4 regions of the Streptomyces sp. SCSIO ZS0520 genome follow, and region 1 is predicted to be linked to each of the others. Evidence: riboswitches for the same ligand, from Rfam matches in the RefSeq annotation. Region 1 holds a riboswitch; each other region holds the start of a gene.
What was found. A riboswitch is a leader RNA that binds a small molecule or an ion and turns the genes downstream of it on or off. The one in region 1 is predicted to bind cyclic di-AMP.

Region 1 (4,535 bases):
GCGGCGGCCTCGGGGGTGCCGGTGACGGTGGCCAAGGGCGAGGGCGCCCCGGTGAACGCCGCCTCCATGCTGGCGGTCCTCGGGCTCGGGGCGCTGGGCGGCGACGAGATCGTGCTCAGCTCGGACGTGGAGGGCGCCGAGCAGGCCCTCGACCGCCTGGCGAAGCTGGTCACCGAGGGGCTCGGGGAACTGCCGGAGACGGTCTGAGGCCTGCCGGGACGGGCTGAGCCGCGGGACGGTACGAGGCCTGGCCCAAGGTCGGTTCGCGGTCCGGCCCGACGTCCGTTCGCGGTCTGAGGCGGTTCGAGGCGGCGGGCGAACGGCGCGGGAGGACCCCGGCGCGGGAAAGCCGGCATCGGAAAACGGCGCGCGGGAGAATTCCGCGCCGCCGGTGGGCAGGACATGCAGAGCGCCGCATCGGCCGAATTCTTTCGGTGCGGCGCTTTCCTCTTCCCGGCCGCCGAAAAGGAATGCGGGCAGCAGAAAGAGACGCCTGCGAAATGCTCTGCCCTTTGTATACGGCAGCCGTGTTAATCGCGGCCGCTCGCCGTGTTTACGGCATGTTGCGAACTCCTCACCGGCGGGCTCTTCCTGGCGAACCGCACCCGGTAGCCGGCGGCCGCCCGCTCGTGGTGCAGGGCCATGAGCCCGCGCGCCCGCTCCGCGTCCCCGCGGGCGACGGCGTCGACTATCGCCCCGTGCTCCGCCCAGGAGTCCGCGGGCCGCGCGGGCCCCTCGGCCGTGTACATCCAGGCGATCTTGTGCCGCAGCTGGGTCAGCAGGGTGATCAGGCCGGGGCTGCCCGAGGCCTGGACGAGGGTCTCGTGGAACCAGCCGCCGAGCGAGCGCAGATCCTCGCTGTGACCGCGCCCGGCCCGCTCCTGCCCCAGCCTGACCAGGCCCCGGAGCACCTTGAGATGGGCCTCCGTACGGCGCTGCGCGGCCCGGGCGGCGGCCAGCGGTTCGAGCACCGTCCGGATGTCGAGGACGTCGGCCGCCTCCTGCTCGGTGGGCTCGGCCACGCAGGCGCCCGCGTGCCGCCGGGTGATGACGAAGCCCTCGGCCTCCAGGGTGCGCAGGGCCTCGCGCACCGGGACCCGCGAGACGCCGTAGCGCCGGGCGAGGACTTCCTCGGTCAGCCGCCCGCCCCGCTCGTGGACCCCGGCGACGATGTCGTCCCGGATTGCCGTGCATACCGTGTGCGCGGGAATGCGCATGACCGGACCTCCGCATTGATCCGCGCGTAACGCTCTGCAGGAACACTCGTGTCGTGACTCTATTGCAGAACGACGGAATTTCCGATGGCGGATGGGAATCCGGAGATATTTTTGGGACAACCGTGAAAGCCCCGGCTCACGAGCCGGGGCTTTCACGGCATTTCCGCCCAGGGCCTGTCCGGCCGTGCGGCGTTCTCGTCAGAGGTCGACGCCGTGCGAGCGGAGATAGGCGACGGGGTCCATGTCGGAACCGTAGTCGGGTCCGGTGCGCGCCTCGAAGTGGAGGTGCGGTCCGGTGGTGTTGCCGGTCGCGCCGGAGAGGCCGAGCTGCTGCCCGGGGGTCACCGACTGGCCGACGCTCACCCCGATCGAGGAGAGGTGCCCGTACTGGGTGTACGTGCCGTCGTGCATCTTCAGCACGACCTCGTTGCCGTAGGCGCCGCCCGAGCCGGTGCTGACGACGGTGCCGCGGCCGACGGCGTGGACCGGGGTGCCGGAGGCGGCGTGGAAGTCGACGCCGGTGTGGCTGCCGGAGGACCAGATCGCGCCGCCGGTGCGGTAGCCGGTGGAGACGTAGGAGCCGGAGACGGGCGCCACATAGGCGTTGAGGCGGCGGCGTTCGGCGGCGCGGGCGGCGCGCTCCTTCGCGGCGCGCTCGGCACGGGCCTTGCGCTTGGCCTCCTGGGCCCGGCGCTCCGCCTCGGCCTCCGCCTTCCTCTTGGCGGCGGCCGCGTCGGCGGCGCTCTCCTGGGCGTCGGCCTGGGCCGCGATCTTCTCGGCGAGCGAGGTGCCCACCTCGTCGACGGCTATCGCGCCGGCCAGCGCCGAGCCCTCGGGCTCCGGCTGGGCCGCGCCCGCGGGGGACGCGAGGGTGCCGAGGACGCCCGCCGTGGTGAGGGCGGCAACTCCCGCGGCGGTGGCGGAGGTACGGGTCAGGCGGCTCGGCCTGCGGTGTCTGCCGCGGGCACGGGTGATCGCCATACGTGTGGCTCGTCCTTTCCTTCCCTGTCGCCTACCGGGTTAGCTGACGGGTTCGGAGTAGGAAGGTCTCCTACGGAACGCCCTTGCGGGGGCGCCCGATTCACCCCAGGAACTGCGTTCCCGCCGCCGCGGACGGCGGGCGGGAGGTGGGTCCCCGGCTCCCCTGGCTCGCGCCGTGGGGGGACTCGGCGATGGCTGCCCGGTGCCGCGGGTGCGGCGCACACATGACGAACAGCCGGAGAGACGCTAAGCGGGACAACCGCCCGGACCAAACCGAAACGGGCTTTTGTCACGCACACCACACGGCAGATCGGAAACCCAGCACCAATACGGACATGACTGACCCCGGCGGCCATGTCGCCGCCGGGGTCGGTCGCGGGGCGCGGGCGCCGCCGCGGGGCCTCTACTGGCCGGTGACCACGGTCACTTCGCCGATGCCGAGGGCGCGCACCGGCTCCTCGATCTGGGCGGCGTCGCCGACGAGCACCGTGACGAGGCGGTCCACCGGGAAGGCGTTCACCACGGCGGCGGTCGACTCGACGGTGCCGGTCCCGGCGAGCTGCTGGTAGAGCCTGCCCTGGTAGTCGTCCGGGAGTTGCTGCTCCACCTGGTCCGCGAGCGTCGAGGCGACGGCGCCCGCGGTCTCGTACTTCAGCGGGGCCACGCCCACCAGGTTCTGCACCGCCACATCGCGTTCGGCGTCGGTCAGGCCCTCGGCGGCGAGGGTGCGCAGCACCTTCCACAGGTCGTCGAGGGCGGGGCCGGTGGAGGAGGTGTCCACCGAGCCGGAGATGGCGAGCATCGCGGCGCCCGAACCGTCCTCGGCGGACCGCAGGACCTGGGTGAAGGCCCGTACGCCGTAGGTGTATCCCTTCTCCTCGCGCAGCACCCGGTCGAGGCGGGAGGTGAGGGTGCCGCCCAGGCAGTAGGTGCCGAGCACCTGGGCGGGCCACACGCTCTCGTGGCGGTCGGGGCCGATCCGGCCGATGAGCAGCTGGGTCTGGACGGCGCCGGGGCGGTCCACGATGACCACCCGGCCGGTGTCGTCGGCGGTGACCCGCGGCGGGGTGCTGGGCTCGGCGGTGCCGCCGGTCCAGGCGCCGAGGGTGTCGCCGAGCAGGGCGTCCAGGTCGATGCCGGTCAGGTCGCCGACCACGACCGCGGTGCCGGTGGCGGGGCGGACGTGCTTCTCGTAGAAGGCGCGTACGGCGGCGGAGTCGATCGCGGCGACCGTCTCCTCGGTGCCCTGGCGCGGCCGGGACATCCGGGACCCCTCGGGGAAGAGCTGCCGGGACAGCTCCTTGGCGGCGCGGCGGCCGGGGTTGGCCGCCTCGTGCGGGATCTCGTCAAGGCGGTTGCGGACCAGCCGCTCGACCTCGCTGTCCGCGAAGGCGGGGGCGCGCAGGGCGTCCGCGAGCAGACCGAGGGCCTTGGCGAGCCGGGAGGCGGGCACCTCCAGGGACAGGCGCACACCGGGGTGGTCGGCGTGCGCGTCCAAGGTGGCGCCGCAGCGCTCGAGTTCGGCGGCGAACTCCTCGGCGGAGTGCTTGTCGGTGCCCTCCGAGAAGGCGCGGGCCATGATGGTGGCCACGCCGTCCAGGCCCGCGGGCTCGGCCTCGAGGGGGCTGTCCAGGAGCACCTCCACGGCGACGACCTGCTGGCCGGGGCGGTGGCAGCGCAGCACGGTCAGGCCGTTGGCGAGGGCGCCGCGCTCCGGTGCGGGGAAGGCCCAGGGCTTGGCCTCGCCGGCCTGGGGCTGCGGGTGGAACTGCATGGTCGCGCTCACTTCGCCGTCTCCTCGTCGTTGCGTGCGGCCTCGGCCTCGTCGCCCTCGGCGGTCAGCGGCTCGTAGACGAGCACCGCCCGGTTGTCGGGGCGCAGCCGCGCCGCGGCGACCTCGCGCACCTCCTCGGCCGAGATGTCCAGGACGCGCTGCACCGCGGTCAGCGCGAGCTGGGGGTCGCCGAACAGGACGGCGTAGCGGCAGAGTTCGTCGGCGCGGCCCGCGACGGTGCCGAGCCGGTCCAGCCACTCGCGCTCCAACTGGGCCTGGGCGCGCTCCATCTCCTCGGGGGTGGGGCCCTCGGCCGCGAACCGGGCCAGCTCCTCGTCGACCGCGGCCTCGATCTCGGGCACCTCGACCTCGGCGGAGGTCTTCACGTCCAGCCAGCCGAGCGAGGGCGCGCCCGCCAGCCGCAACAGCCCGAAGCCGGCGGCGACCGCCGAACGGTCGCGGCGCACCAGGCGGTTGTAGATCCGGGAGGACTCGCCGCCGCCGAGGACGGTCAGCGCGAGGTCGGCGGCGTCGCCGGCGCGGGTGCCGTCCTCGGGGAGCCG
Region 2 (4,535 bases), 6.0 Mb from region 1:
CTCGGGCGAGAGGTGCAGCCGGTCCGCGTCCCAAGCCCTGCGGTCCTGCACGGACTTGAGGGACCACAGGTCGAGCACCCGGCACTGGTAGCGGTCGGCCACCGCGCGCAGATGCCCGTTGTACGTCGCGATCTTCCCGCGCAGATGCCGCAGGACCGGTACGCCCCTGGTGTCGAAGCCGGTGGCGACGACGATGGTGCCGACCGCGTTCGACAGCGAGGCGATGGCCTCCTCGAAGCGCTCCGCGGCGTCGTCGGGATCGGTGCCGGGCCGGATCATGTCATTGCCGCCCGCGCAGACGGTCACCAGATCGGGGGCGAGTTCCCGGGCGCGCGGCACCTGGTCGGCGACGATCTGGTCGAGGAGTTTTCCCCGTACCGCGAGATTGGCATAGCGGAAACTGTGTTCCGGTGTCCGGTCCGCGAGCAGAACGGCCAGCCGGTCGGCCCAGCCGACACAGCTGCCGTCGGGGCCCGGATCACCCACCCCCTCGGTGAAACTGTCGCCGACCGCCGCGTAGGACCTGAATTCGTCACGTCTGAAGGATGTCGAATCTGCTGCCACGTCGGGCCATTTTTCTCCTTCGCCCGTGACCTACGCCACCGTAATAAGGGGTTGACGGCTCGTGAGATACGCCACCGGGAAAATCTCCGTCAACTCGGAATAAGCGCAGGGGAGTCGGCGGCACGGGAGAGCGGGGCGAGACAGGCGGCGAGGACCGCACCCCGTGCGGGTGCGGTCCTCGCGGTGCGCGGTGTCCGGTCGGTCAGACGTCCACGCCGTGGGCGCGCAGGTAGCCCAGCGGGTCGAGGTCCGAGCCGTAGTCCGGGGTGCTGCGGATCTCGAAGTGCAGGTGCGGGCCGGTCACATTGCCGGTGGCGCCGGAGAGCCCGACCTGCTGGCCGCCGCTCACCTGCTGGCCGGCGGAGACGGAGAGCTGCGAGAGGTGGGCGTACTGGGCGTAGCGCCCGTCCTCCAGCTGGAGCACGACCTGGTTGCCGTAGGCGCCGCCCCAGCCCGCCGAGACCACGGTCGCCGGGCCGACGGCCTTCAGGCTGGTGCCGGTCGGGACCACGAAGTCCACGCCGGTGTGGTAGCCGCTGGACCACATGCTGCCGGACTGGTGGTACGGGGTGCCGACCGAGGAACCGGCGACCGGGAGGGTGTAACCGCCGGTGTTCTCGGCCTTCTTCTCGGCCGGGGCCGCCTTCTTCGCCGGGGCCTCCTTCTTCACCACGGGCTTCTCGGCCTCGGCGGGCTTCTCGGTCTTCTTCGCGGGAGCCTCGGCCTTCTTCGCCGGGGTCTCGGCCTTGGCGCCGAGGGTGAGCTTCAGACCGGGGCGGATCAGGGCGGGGTCGGAGCCGACGGCCTCGCGGTTGTCCGCGTACAGCTTCTTCCAGCCGCCGCGTACGTCCTGCTCCTTGGCGATCTTCGCGAGCGAGTCGCCGGGGGCGACCGTGTAGCGCTCGGCCCTGTCGCCGTTCTTGCCGTCCTTCGCGGCGGCCTCGGTGGCCCCGGTCTTCACGGCCGCGGCGTCGTGGGGGCTCGCGGCGTGGGCACCGGCGGCGCCCATGAGCGGCAGGGCGAGTGCGGCGCCACCGGTTCCGGCGACGGCCAGGGAACGCAGCAGACGGCTCGACTTCGTACGGCGGTGCTTGCCCTTGACAGGCATGGTGGATTCCTCTCCGGCGCCTGCGAGGTGAGCTGTCGGGTTAGGGCTGGAGATGCCCCGCCGCGCTCGCGCGGCTTCACCCCGAGCCGTCCCCTTGAACCGGGGAAACGGCGTACTGCCTGTGGATCCCCCGCTCCTGCCGTTTCACGGGTGAGTGTGTGGAAACCGGACGGCGGCAGGATTCGGCGTCCATCCGGAGTGAGCGAGACGTTAAGCGAACCGGAATGGGCGGGACAAGCGGTGAATTCACCGCCGCATTCCTTTTCTTGATCCTCGGCGAAAAGGACGGTGACACTGCGTGGAACATTGATCTTCCGGCTTCTTTGGCGCCCTTGCCGGGCTTGCCCGTACGGCCGAAAGTCCCGGCCACCGACCGTCACGAATATGAGCCTGCTCACGCACATCACGGCCAGGAGTCTTTATTTCGGGCATCAGCGGAAGAGAGTGAAGAGCACGGGCAATTCCGGCAATACGGGTCTCCGGGCGGCGAGGTGACGGCCGCACCCGGTGCACGTCCATGGCCTCCACGGGCATCCGGCGGCGATGATGGCGGCCACGGCAGGTGCCGTATCGTCGGAAATCGTGACCGTCCGCGATCAGCGCGGGCGGCCCACTGGGAGGAGTCCTAGGTGACGCAGCAGGTCCCGTCGACAGAGCCGCGGCTGACCGGGGTACGCAATTTCCGTGACGTGGGCGGGCTGCCGACCGTGGACGGCAAACGCGTCAGGGCGGGCCGCCTCTACCGCAGCGGGCACCTCGCGCACGCCGACGAGCAGGACGCCGCCTTCCTCGCCTCCCTGAAGCTGCACACGGTCTTCGACTTCCGCAACGCCGGTGACCAGGCCCTGGAAGGCCCCGACATCGAGCTGCCCGGGGTGCGCAACCTCAACCTGCCGCTCACCGACCCGGCCTCCGGGGTGGAGTTCTGGTCCATGGTCCGCGAGGGCGACATCGCCCAGCTGCGGGAGCTGCTCGCCGACGGCAGGGCCGAGGCCCGGATGAAGGGCTCGTACCGGGCGATCATCACCAGCCGCACGGCGGAGCACAGCCGCGTCCTGCACGAGATGGCCGACGGCGGGCTGCCCGCGCTGATGCACTGCGCCGCGGGCAAGGACCGGGCCGGCCTGTCCGTCGCGGTCAGCCTGCTCGCCCTCGGTGTGGAGCGCGCGGCGATCGAGGAGGACTACCTCAAGTCCAATGCCGCGCACCGGCGTTACAAGGTCCGCCGCAGCGCCGACGCCCCCGGCGGCACCTCCCCCGAGGTCATGGAACTGCTCAGCCCGATGTTCGACGCGCGCCTGGAGTACCTCGACGCCGCCTTCGAGGCCATCGAGGAGACCTGGGGCGACGTCGAGACCTACCTCGGCCGGGGCCTCGGCCTCACCCCCGAGGTGCGGGAGCGGCTGCGCGCGGACTTCCTCGACTGAGGAACGCGAAGGCAGGACGGGGGCCTTTCCGGGCCCCGGTGGCGACGGCCTCGGGCCCGCGTCCTCAGCGGCCCGAGACCGCCTGCTTGACCAGGGTCCTGCCGAAGTCCCACATCAGGCCCCCGCCGCTGTGCGCCTCGTCCATGACCGCCCGGAAGGCGGTGACGAAGCGGTCCACGTCCGCCTCGTCGACGACCAGCGGCGGGATCAGCTTGATCACCTCCAGATGGTCCCCGGAGACCTGGGTGAGGATGTGGTGCTTCTGCAGCAGCGGCACCACGACCATCTGCGCGAACAGCCCCTTGCGGGCGGCCTGCAGCATCGTCCAGCGCCCGCGCAGCCGCAGCGAGGACGGCCTGCCGAACTCGATGCCGATCATCAGGCCCCGGCCGCGCACCTCGCTCAGCAGCTCGTACTCGTCGACCAGCGCGGCGAGGCGGCTGCGAAGGAGTTCGCCGGTGACGCGGGCGTGCGCGACGGTCTGCTCGTTCTCCATGACCGAGAGCACCGCGAGCCCCGCGGCCATCGCCTGGGCGTTCGCGCCGAAGCTCGCCGAGTGCACCAGGACGCGGTCCATCGAGGAGTAGACCTTCTTGAAGATCCACTCCTTGCCGAGGGTGGCGCCCACCGGGACGTACCCGCCGGAGAGCGCCTTGGCCACGCAGACCAGGTCCGGCTCCACCCCGTCCTCGTGCTGGTAGGCGTAGAAGTCCCCGGTACGGCCGAGGCCGGTCTGCACCTCGTCGGCGATGAGCAGGGCCTTGTGCCGGTGCAGGAGTTCCTGCGCCTGCCGCAGATAGCCGGGCGGGCTCTCGTGCACCCCCTTGCCCTGGATGGGCTCCACGATCAGCGCGGCCACGTCCCCGCGCAGCAACTCCCGCCGCAGCGCGTCCAGATCGCCGAGCGGCACCGCGGTGTCCGGGAGCAGCGGGGCGAAGCCCTCCCGGAAGCCGTCCTCGCCGTTGACGGAGAGGGAGCCGGTGGTCAGCCCATGGAAGGCGTGGGTGCAGTACAGGACCCTGGGCCGGCCGGTGGCGTACCGGGCGAACTTCAGGGCGGTCTCGACCGCCTCGGTGCCGCTGTTGCCGAAGAAGACGCGGTCCAGGTGCGGGCTGTGCGCGAGGAGTTGCTCGGCGAGCAGGCCGGGCAGCGGGGGGCAGTCGAAGCGGGTCAGGTCGGCGAGCGAGGCGTCCAGGACGTCGTGCAGCGCCTTGCGGACGACCGGGTGGTGGCGGCCGAGCCCCATCACCCCGAATCCGGCGAGCATGTCGAGGTAGTCGTTGCCCTCGGCGTCCCAGAAGTGCGCGCCCTCGGCCCGCTCGTAGACCTTGTCGAAGCCGATGGTGTGCAGCATGCGCGGAAGCTGGTGGTTCAGGTGCTTCTCGTGCAGTGCGTAGCGTTCGGCGCCGCGCGCGGCCAGCAGCTGGCCGAGGTCG
Region 3 (4,535 bases), 6.2 Mb from region 1:
ACAGCGGCCGGGCCCGCCTTGCTGCTGACCAACGGCGCGGCCTCCTGTGCGGCGCTCACCGTGGGGGCGGCGAGGCCCGCGGCGGCGAGCACCCCGGCGACGAGAACGGCTTTGAGCGTGCGGGGACGTACTCTGCTGTGCACTGCATGGCCTCCCGGAAATGCGCTCCGCACCGGGCGGGCAGCGTCGACTGCGCGCCCCGTGCGGGAACTTGGGTGTGGGGGTCGGTGGCCACCGATGAACGTACAAGCTGGTCCAGACCATTGTTCCTGTCAAGGGTGCGCGCAGGAGTCGGGCCGCCTCGGCGGGGCCTCTCGCCCGCGCCGGACGGCCGGATGCGCGGCATCGCCGCCGGTCACCGCCGTGGCGGACCGCCCGCGGCGCAGCGGCGGATCAGTCGGGGACCGCGGCCGTGAAACCCGCCGGGAACGGGTTGGCGAGCGCGGTGGCCCAGTAGTCGGCCCCGCGGCTCGCGAACTCCTCGGCCGGGATGCTCTCCTCGTCCGGCAGCGCCCAGGACGGCGGGCCGAAGCCGGCCTCCGCCAGCGCCCGGGCGTAGACGTCGGCATCCCAGCGGGACATCGACAGCGGGATGTCGGCCTCCGGGGCGATCAGCGCGATACGGAGCCGGTGCCGCCCCTCGGCGGGCTCGGCGCGGTGCACCCGCAGGCCGTACCGGGTCCAGTCCGGGCCGTGCACCTCGTAGCCGGGATTCACGGTGATCGCGACCAGGCGTCCCCCGGGCCTTAGCGCCCGGCGCGCGCTCGCGGCCATCGCGGTCAACTCCGCTGGTGAGTCGGCGTAGTTGAACAGCCAGACGGCGGTGACCGTGTCGAAGCTGCCGAGGTCGGGCAGGTCGCGGGCGTCACCGACGTGGAAGCGGACCGCCGGGTCCCCGGTGGCCGACTCGGCGCGTCGGACCATCTCGGGCGAGAGGTCCACGCCGACGACCTCGGCGGTGCCGAGGCCGTGCGCGGTGCGGGCGTAGAAGCCGTACCCCGTGGCCAGGTCCAGGACCCGCTGACCCGCCACGTCCCCGAGGAGCCGCAGGAAGAGGCCCAGTTCGGGGACGGGGGCGGTGGCGGACATCTTGTACTGGCGGTACAGGTCGCCCACGCGGTCGTACTGCGGGTCGTCGCCGGCCCGCCGGGGTGCCTGGCCGGCCTGCCCGGGATCGTCGCTGTCCTGCTGTGGGTCGGTGTGCGCCATGGCGTGCCCCGCGGTCAGGTGCGGGGGCCCGCGGTGCGCATGCTGCCGCAGAGTGCCCAGATCACGAAGCCGTCGATGGCGACCGCCACGATGGCCCACACCGGGGAGTACGGCAGCCACATGAAGTTGGCGATCAGATGGAGCGAGGCGATCACCACGCCGAGCGTGCGCGCCCAGGCCACTCCGCTGAGGATGCCGAGGCCGGTGAGGACCAGCACGATGCCGAGGATGAGGTGGGTCCAGCCCCATGCGGAGACATCGAACTCGTACACGTAGTTGCCGACGCGGCCGTAGACGTCGTCGTCGGAGATGCCCGCGATCCCGGTGAGGATGGCCAGCACTCCCCCGACGAACATCAGAGTGCCCGCGAACATGGTGCCGCCCGTGATCCACGCGCCGCCGGACGGGTCGCTGCGCGAGCCTCCCGGCCTGTTCACCGTCTGCGCCATGACCGGACTCCTTCACTCGGGTGGACGTCATACCGAGCGTGGGCGGGCTCCGCCACCGCGGCCATCGGCCAGGGGCCATTCGGGTGAAGCCCCGAGCGGCGGCCCCCGGAGCCGGGGCGTGACAGAGCGTGCCGGTGCGCTTCCCCTGTCGGGGCGCACACCGGCACGCTCGGGTGGAGACGGGTGGAGACGGATCGAGGTGGCGGGTGGATCAGTACGGTCCGTCGACGTTGTCGATCGAGCCGTAGTTGTCGGCGGCGTAGTTGCACGCGGCCGTGATGTTCGCGACCGGGTCGAAGATGTCCGTCGAGGTGCCCGGCACGTGGTACGCCTCGAAGGTCGGCGGAATGACCTGGAGCAGGCCCTTCGACGGGGTTCCGGCCGCCGCGTTCGAGTCCCAGTTGTTGACGGCCGAGGGGTTGCCGGAGGACTCGCGCAGGATGTTGCGCTCAATTCCCTCGTAGGAGCCGGGAATTCCGTGCTCGGCCATCACCGCGAGCGATTCTTTGATCCAGCCGTCGAGGTCGTCGGAATACGTGGCGGGTTCCGCGGATTCACTCGACGAAGTCTTCGAGGCCGTGGTGTCGGAGGCCGGCTTTTCCTGGGACTTCGACGTGGCCGGGGCGTTGATGGTGAGCTTCAGGCCCGGGCGGATCAGTGACGGGTCGTCACCGACGGCCTTCCGGTTGTCCTGGTAGAGCCGCTTCCAGCCGCCGTCGACGGACTGGTCCTGAGCGATCTTCGAGAGGTAGTCGCCGGCGACCACGGAGTACGTGGCGGGGGCGTCCTTCTTCTTCTCGGACTTCTCGGCGGTGGCGGCCGCGCTGCTCTTCTCGGGAGCGGACGACTTGGCCGAGTCGGCCGCGTTCGCGCCGGTCGCGGCCATCATCGGCAGGACGAGAGCGGCGCCGCCGGTGCCCGCGGCGACGACGGAACGGGTGAGCGAACTGCTCTTCGGACGACGGTGCTTGCCCTTTTTGGCCATGGTGGATTCCTCTCCGTCGCCTGCGAGGTGAGCTGTCGGGTTCGGGCTGGAGATGCCCGGCCGTGGCGCGCACGACTTCACCCCGAGCCGTTCCGTTTCGGACCGGCGGTGATATTGGGTTCCCCGCTCCTGCCTGGCGAGTGAGTGCGGTGACCGGACAGCGGCAGGATTAGGCGTCCATCCGGATTGCGGTGACGCTAAGCGAATCCGGCGGCAGGGAACAAGTCCCTGATTAGCGGATGCAATCCACGACGGGAAAACCGGGAGAGTTCCGGAGTGGCGCAGGCCTCAGCGGGCAGCACAACTCGGCTTCCGGGAAAGGGAAATGGGCTTGGAGATCACTCCGCGATATCCGGCGGAGAGTGACGCATGTCACTGGCTCGCGGTGCAACCATTCGCCGTGCGGCGACTCAGGCAAGGGATACAAGGCGAGTTATTTCGCGCAAAGAGCGGTGATGGTGATGAGACAGGGAAAGAGGCACTAATTCCCGCCAAAACGGTCACCGGTTCTCGCGCCAGGAAGGCGGGCGGCACGCATACGACTGCTGCGGCACCCGATGTGCACGGATGCCGCAGCAGGAGGGACAGCGGGCGGAGCGGCGTGTACGGCCCCGTCGACGCCGGGAGGGGGCTCAGCTCTCCGCGGTGGAGCGGCGGGTGAAGCGGTGCCACCAGTGCGTACGGCGCGGGTGCAGCGCCCGGCTCACCCGGCGGCCGAGGAGGAGGTAACCGGCGAGCGCGCCCGTGGTGTTGAGCAGGACGTCGTCGACGTCGAAGGCGCGCCCGGTCACGAAGGCGCCCTGGGTAAGCTCTACCAGGAACATGACAAATGCGGTCAGAAAGGCGATCCGCAGCAGCCCGCGGGTCCGCGGCGCGAGGACCGGAAGCAGCAGGCCGAAGGGGACGCCGAGCAGGAGGTTGCCGCCGAGCTGCTTGACCGTGTCGCGGAAGGCGGGCCGGGCGAGGTAGTCCCGGATCGAGCTGCCGGGGCTCAGGTTGTTGTGGGTCAGCGCCTCCGAACTGGCCGAGGGCTCCAGGGTGAGGCGGGCGAGTACCACCGCGAAGCCGACCATGAGCCCGAAGGCGAGCAGCATCACCAGAACCCGCAGGAACATCGGCGCCGGCGCCCCGCCGTTCGCAGGGACGGTGCCCGCGTCCTCCCGGGGACCCTTGTCGTCCGTACCGCCCTTGGCGCCCTTGGCGCTCTTGCCACGTGCCTGCTTCATCGGTCCTGCCTCCGTCTTTCCCGGTGCTCCGGCGTGCGAGTTCCGCTACCCGCTTCGGGAGGCCGCACGCGCAGAGCACCGGGATCCGGCCACCGGTTCCGGTACGGAAGGGCGTGCTCCGGGACAGCGGCGGGAGGAGGCGGCCGAGGACGGCTCCACCCCAGGGGCCTGGCCTGTCCACCCCGGGGTGCTCGACCGGGGTGGACAGGCCAGGCCGCAAAGGGGCAGGGCTCAGCAGCCGTTGAGGACCGAGCTGAGCGCGCTCTTCTCGGCGGAGTCGACGCTCAGCCCGTAGTAGTGCTTCACCTGCACCCAGGCGCGGGCGTAGGTGCACTTGTAGGCGGTGCGGGAGGGCCACCAGTCCGCGGGGTCCTTGTCGCCCTTGGACTGGTTGACGTTGTCGGTGACCGCGAGGAGCTGCGGCCGGGTCAGGTCGTTGGCGAGCTGCTGGCGCTTGGCGGTGCTCCAGTTCCAGGCACCGCTGCCCCAGGCCTCGGCCAGCGGGATCAGGTGGTCGATGTCGACGTCGGAGGCGGCGCTCCAGGTGGCCCCGTCGTAGGGCGAGTACCAACTGCCGCTGGTGGCCTTGCAGGAGGAGTCGGTGACGACCCCCGAACCGTCCCGCTTGAGGATGGTCTCGCGGGTGTCGCAGGCGCCGCTGACGGT
Region 4 (4,535 bases), 2.9 Mb from region 1:
CGGGGTCGCGCTCACCGGCGCCTTCGCCACCCTCGCGGTCTTCCTGCTGCGCGTCCAGGACGCGGACCTCGACGAGGTCGAGGGCACCACCGAGGCGATCACCGTGGTCACGGTCTCCTTCCTCGCGCTGCTGATGAACGGGGTGGTGCGCCGCAGCGGGGACCAGCTCGCCTCCGCCCGCGAGATCGCCGAGGCCGCCCAGCGCGCCGTGCTGCCCGAACCGCCCGACCGCTTCGCCGGTCTGCAGATCGCGGTGCGCTACGAGGCGGCGCAGGCCGGGGCGTTCATCGGCGGCGACCTCTACACCGTGCAGGACACCCCGTATGGGATCCGCATGATCGTCGGCGATGTGCGGGGCAAGGGGATGGGCGCGGTCTCCACCGTCGCCGTGCTCATCGGCACCTTCCGGGAGGCGGCCGAGCAGGAGGTGACCCTGGAGGCGGTGGCCCGGCGGCTGGACCACGCGCTCGCCCGGGAGGCCGGACTGCGGCGCGGCACCGAGGACTTCGAGGCCTTCACCACCGCGGTGCTCGCCGAGGTGGTGCACGAGGGCCGGACCGTGCGGCTGCTCAACCGCGGGCACCCGGGGCCGCTGCTGCTCGACGCCGAGGGCGGCCTGCGGGTGCTCTCGGCGAGCCGGGCCGCGCTGCCCCTCGGCCTCGCCGAGCTGAGCACCGAACCGGACCGCACGGACGAGGCGGAGTTCCCGCTCGGCGCCACCCTCCTCTTCCACACCGACGGACTCTCCGAGGCCCGGGACGCCGAGGGGGTCTTCTACGATCCGGTGGCCCGCCTGCGGGGCCGGGTCTTCCCGGCGCCGAGCGCCCTGCTGACCCTGCTCGTGGAGGAGGTCAGGGCGCACACCGGCGGCGGGGCGCGGGACGACATGGCGCTGCTCGCGGTGCGCCGTCCGGCCGCGGGCAACGGGACGGCGAACGGGCAGGGCGGAACGGGCACCTCCGAAGGCTGAGCGGGCCGCCGGGACCGCTCCGAGGGTCACGGTAGGTGAGCGTCCGACGCCCCTGGGATAACAATTGACGCACCGTCAGCATTGCGGGGATGTGAGGAAGACGGCTCCGTGGGGGTCAACTCGCCCCGCTGCGGCCCCCGATGTCCCTATCGTCCCGCCCGGAACGGGTCAAGGATCACCGGGAAACCTTGGAATACCGGGCCCGGGTCTATTAACGTTCGATAACGCAGCGCGGTCGTCACAGCCGTCACACGCGACGGCTCCGCGCGCACGCGCCTAATCCCGCAAGGGAGCCGGGGAACCACTTCTTGGGGTGAATCGGCCGCCTCTTCTTCGAGAGGCGGCGGTAGGAGACCTTCCTGCTCCGAACCCGTCAGCTAACCCGGTAGGCGAGAAGGAAGGAAAGGAGTACGCCTCCGTGGCGTCCAACGGCCCCGCTACACGCGTCACTTATGTGCCCGGTGACGAAGAGTCCTCCTTCGGGCAGCCCTTCGGAGAACCTCTCGAAGAGCCCCTCGGAGAGTGGAATCCCACGGCGGAGTCGGTCCGCCCGGTGCGCGGCAGACACCGCGTCATCAAGCAGCGCGGCGGCCTCGCCCGCAGCTCCACCGTGCTCGGCGTCGGCGTCATCGCCGCGGTCGGCGCCGGGGGCATGGCGACCGCCCAGGGCGGCAAGCCGCCGGTCCGCATCTCCGTACCCGATGTCTCCGCCGTCACCGCCTCGCTGCCCGAGGCCAAGTCCCTGCCGGGCGTCGGCGACCTGGTCGCGGGCTCCGGCGAGGACTCCGCCGCCGAGGCCGCGGCCCCGCTGAGCGCCGCCGGGCAGAGCGCCTCCGAGGACGCCGGGGAGTCGCTGCGCAGCCGGATCCTCCAGCAGGCCGAGCAGCAGCAGGCCGCCGCCGACACCGCCGCGCAGAGGACCGCCGAGGAGGCCGCCACCGAGCGGGCCGCCGAGGAGGCCGCCGAACTGCGCGAGAAGGCCGAGAAGAAGGCCGCCGCGGCGAAGAAGAAGGCCCAGGAGGAGGCCCGGCGCAAGGCCGAGGAGGAGCGCCTGGCCAAGCTCGCCAAGATGTTCTCGCTGCCCACCTCCTCGTACACCCTCACCTCGCACTTCGGCGACGCCGGTTCCATGTGGTCCTCCGGCCACCACACCGGCCTCGACTTCGCCGCCCCGACCGGCACCCCGCTGAAGGCCGTCCACACCGGCACCGTCAAGTCCGCGGGCTGGTCCGGAGCCTACGGCTACCGCACGGTCCTGGAGCTGGAGGACGGCACCGAGGTCTGGTACTGCCACCAGTCCTCGATGAGCGTCAGCGCGGGCCAGAAGGTCAGCACCGGCGAGGTCATCGGCCGCGTCGGCGCCACCGGCAACGTCACCGGGCCCCACCTGCACATGGAGGTCCACACCCCGGACGGCACGGGCATCGACCCGCTGTCCTGGCTCCAGTCCAAGGGCATCAACCCCTGAGACCCGGGAATCCTTGAGGCCCCGGAACTTCTGAGGCCCGGGAACTCCTGAGGCGGAACTCCTGCGGCCCGGCCACGCTGAGACCTGATACCGGTCCCGGCCCCGGCCGACCGCAGGACCGACCCCTTCCCGCAGCGGCATCCGCGGTGCGACAGCGCCGCCGGGTGCCGCTTCCGGTTGCGGCGGCCGGGTTTCGGCTCCACCGGCCGGGCGGGTACTACGGTGGGCGGTCCGGCCCGCGCCACACGGCCCGCCGTCCGGCGTGCGGCCCCGCACGCGCACACTGGTCGCGTACCCATGAACCACCGGCGCACACCGGCCACTTGCCCCGCAGGCGGCCCGGCGCCCGTACCCGGGAAGAGGTCACGGCTCCCATGTCCGCACCGCTCACCCTCGGCAACTCCGGTATCGAGGTCTCCCCGCTCGCCCTCGGCGGCAATGTCTTCGGCTGGACCGCCGACGAGAAGCAGTCCTTCGCGGTCCTCGACGCCTATGCCGCGGGCGGCGGCACCTTCGTCGACACCGCCGACTCCTACTCGGCCTGGGTCGAGGGCCACCGGGGCGGCGAGTCCGAGACCGTCCTCGGCGACTGGCTCGCCTCCCGCGGCAACCGCGAGGACCTGGTCATCGCCACCAAGGCGGCCCGCCACCCCGAGCACCTGGGCCTCGCCGCCGGGACGCTGCGCGCCGCCGCCGAGGCCTCGCTGCGCCGCCTGCGCATCGAGCGGATCGACCTCTTCTACACGCACTTCGACGACCCCGACGTACCGGTCGAGGAGATCATCAGCACTCTGGACGAGCTGGTACGGGCGGGCAAGGTCCGCGCGGTCGCCGCCTCCAACATCAGCCCCGAACGCCTTCAGGAGTCCCTGGACTTCTCCGACCGCGCGGGCATGGCCCGGTACGTCGCCCTCCAGGCCCACTACAGCCTGGTCTCCCGGGACACCTACGAGGGCGGGCTGCAGAGCGTGGCCGAACGCGGCGGCCTCACCACCATCCCGTACTTCGGGCTCGCCGCGGGCTTCCTCACCGGCAAGTACCGGCCGGGGCGGCAGGTCGACAGCGCCCGCGCCGGCGGAGCCGCCAAGCACCTGGAGACCGAGCGGGGCCGGCGGGTGCTCGCCGAACTCGACAAGGTCGCCGAGGCGCACGGCGCCGAGATCGCCTCGGTCGCCCTGGCCTGGCTCGCCGCCCGCCCGACCGTGGGCCCGCTGCTCGCCAGCGCCCGCGTCCCCGAGCAGCTCCCGGCCCTCTTCGCGGCCACCGGTCTCCGGCTGACCGAGGAGGAGTTGGCGGGGCTGACCGCGGCCTCGGACTGAGCGGAACCGGGGCGGGAGGGAGACCGGCACCGGGCCGGGACCCCTCCCGGGCCGGTCCCGCTACCGTCCCCGCATGGCATGGTGGCGGAGGACGAAGAAGGCAGGGGCGGGCCGGGGCGGCGGGCGCGGATCGGCGCCGGTGGGCCTCTCGGTCTTCGACCGGACGGCGGGGGACGGTGCGCCCGCCCGCCCCGGACTCCGGCTCGGCGCACGGCAGTTGCCGCCGATCACCATCCCGAGCCTCACCGACCGGGTGGCCGCGCAGACCCGCGCCAGCCACCCCGCGGGGACCGGCCCTGTGCAGGCCGTGGTCCCGCACAACGTCTGCGTCGAGGACGGCTCGGTCACCTTCATGGGGCTCGGCGGGCGGGCCGCGATCGTGGTCGGCCTGACCCCGCGGCTCCGCCCCGACCTCTACGGTCTCGGCGAGGCGGTCCAGGACGAGGGCGCCCTGCTGCACCTGGACGCGCACCCCGGCTTCCTGCGCGCCTCGCTGCTGCTCCCGGACACCGAGGTCGACCTGGACACCGGGCTCCGGCTCGACCAGGGCGACATCCAGGAGTTCCTGCACGCCGCCTACGCGAGCGAGACCGTCGAACTCCACATCCAGCACACCACCCACGACCGCCTGCTGCCCTACGTCTGCTCCGCACCGGGCCTGCGCCGGGCCGTGGACGCCGGTTTCGCACAGTTCACCCAGCCGCCCCCGGACGACCTCGCCGCCGCGGTCGCCGCCGTCAACGGCACCCTCAACCCGGCGGTACGCGTCCCCCTGCAC

Region 2: another riboswitch for cyclic di-AMP. It lies ahead of MID12_RS30890 (LysM peptidoglycan-binding domain-containing M23 family metallopeptidase); the one in region 1 lies ahead of MID12_RS04975 (M23 family metallopeptidase).
Region 3: another riboswitch for cyclic di-AMP. It lies ahead of MID12_RS31805 (transglycosylase SLT domain-containing protein); the one in region 1 lies ahead of MID12_RS04975 (M23 family metallopeptidase).
Region 4: another riboswitch for cyclic di-AMP. It lies ahead of MID12_RS17430 (M23 family metallopeptidase); the one in region 1 lies ahead of MID12_RS04975 (M23 family metallopeptidase).

What each region holds. Positions count from the first base shown of each region.
Region 1 is NZ_CP092644.1:1,504,804-1,509,338, forward strand. It holds gene MID12_RS04965 (HPr family phosphocarrier protein) at 1-207, shown strand, start outside; gene MID12_RS04970 (GntR family transcriptional regulator) at 531-1,217, opposite strand; gene MID12_RS04975 (M23 family metallopeptidase) at 1,416-2,198, opposite strand; cyclic di-AMP (ydaO/yuaA leader) riboswitch at 2,212-2,399, opposite strand; gene MID12_RS04980 (M16 family metallopeptidase) at 2,602-3,972, opposite strand; gene MID12_RS04985 (M16 family metallopeptidase) at 3,981-4,535, opposite strand, start outside.
Region 2 is NZ_CP092644.1:7,532,590-7,537,124, reverse strand. It holds gene MID12_RS30895 (SGNH/GDSL hydrolase family protein) at 1-564, opposite strand, end outside; gene MID12_RS30890 (LysM peptidoglycan-binding domain-containing M23 family metallopeptidase) at 767-1,672, opposite strand; cyclic di-AMP (ydaO/yuaA leader) riboswitch at 1,677-1,870, opposite strand; gene MID12_RS30885 (tyrosine-protein phosphatase) at 2,302-3,099, shown strand; gene MID12_RS30880 (aspartate aminotransferase family protein) at 3,164-4,535, opposite strand, start outside.
Region 3 is NZ_CP092644.1:7,744,296-7,748,830, reverse strand. It holds gene MID12_RS31820 (chitinase) at 1-143, opposite strand, end outside; gene MID12_RS31815 (class I SAM-dependent methyltransferase) at 394-1,209, opposite strand; gene MID12_RS31810 (hypothetical protein) at 1,224-1,658, opposite strand; gene MID12_RS31805 (transglycosylase SLT domain-containing protein) at 1,870-2,643, opposite strand; cyclic di-AMP (ydaO/yuaA leader) riboswitch at 2,648-2,829, opposite strand; gene MID12_RS31800 (VanZ family protein) at 3,276-3,869, opposite strand; gene MID12_RS31795 (HNH endonuclease family protein) at 4,101-4,535, opposite strand, start outside.
Region 4 is NZ_CP092644.1:4,440,403-4,444,937, forward strand. It holds gene MID12_RS17425 (PP2C family protein-serine/threonine phosphatase) at 1-970, shown strand, start outside; cyclic di-AMP (ydaO/yuaA leader) riboswitch at 1,234-1,377, shown strand; gene MID12_RS17430 (M23 family metallopeptidase) at 1,389-2,438, shown strand; gene MID12_RS17435 (aldo/keto reductase) at 2,813-3,757, shown strand; gene MID12_RS17440 (hypothetical protein) at 3,831-4,535, shown strand, end outside.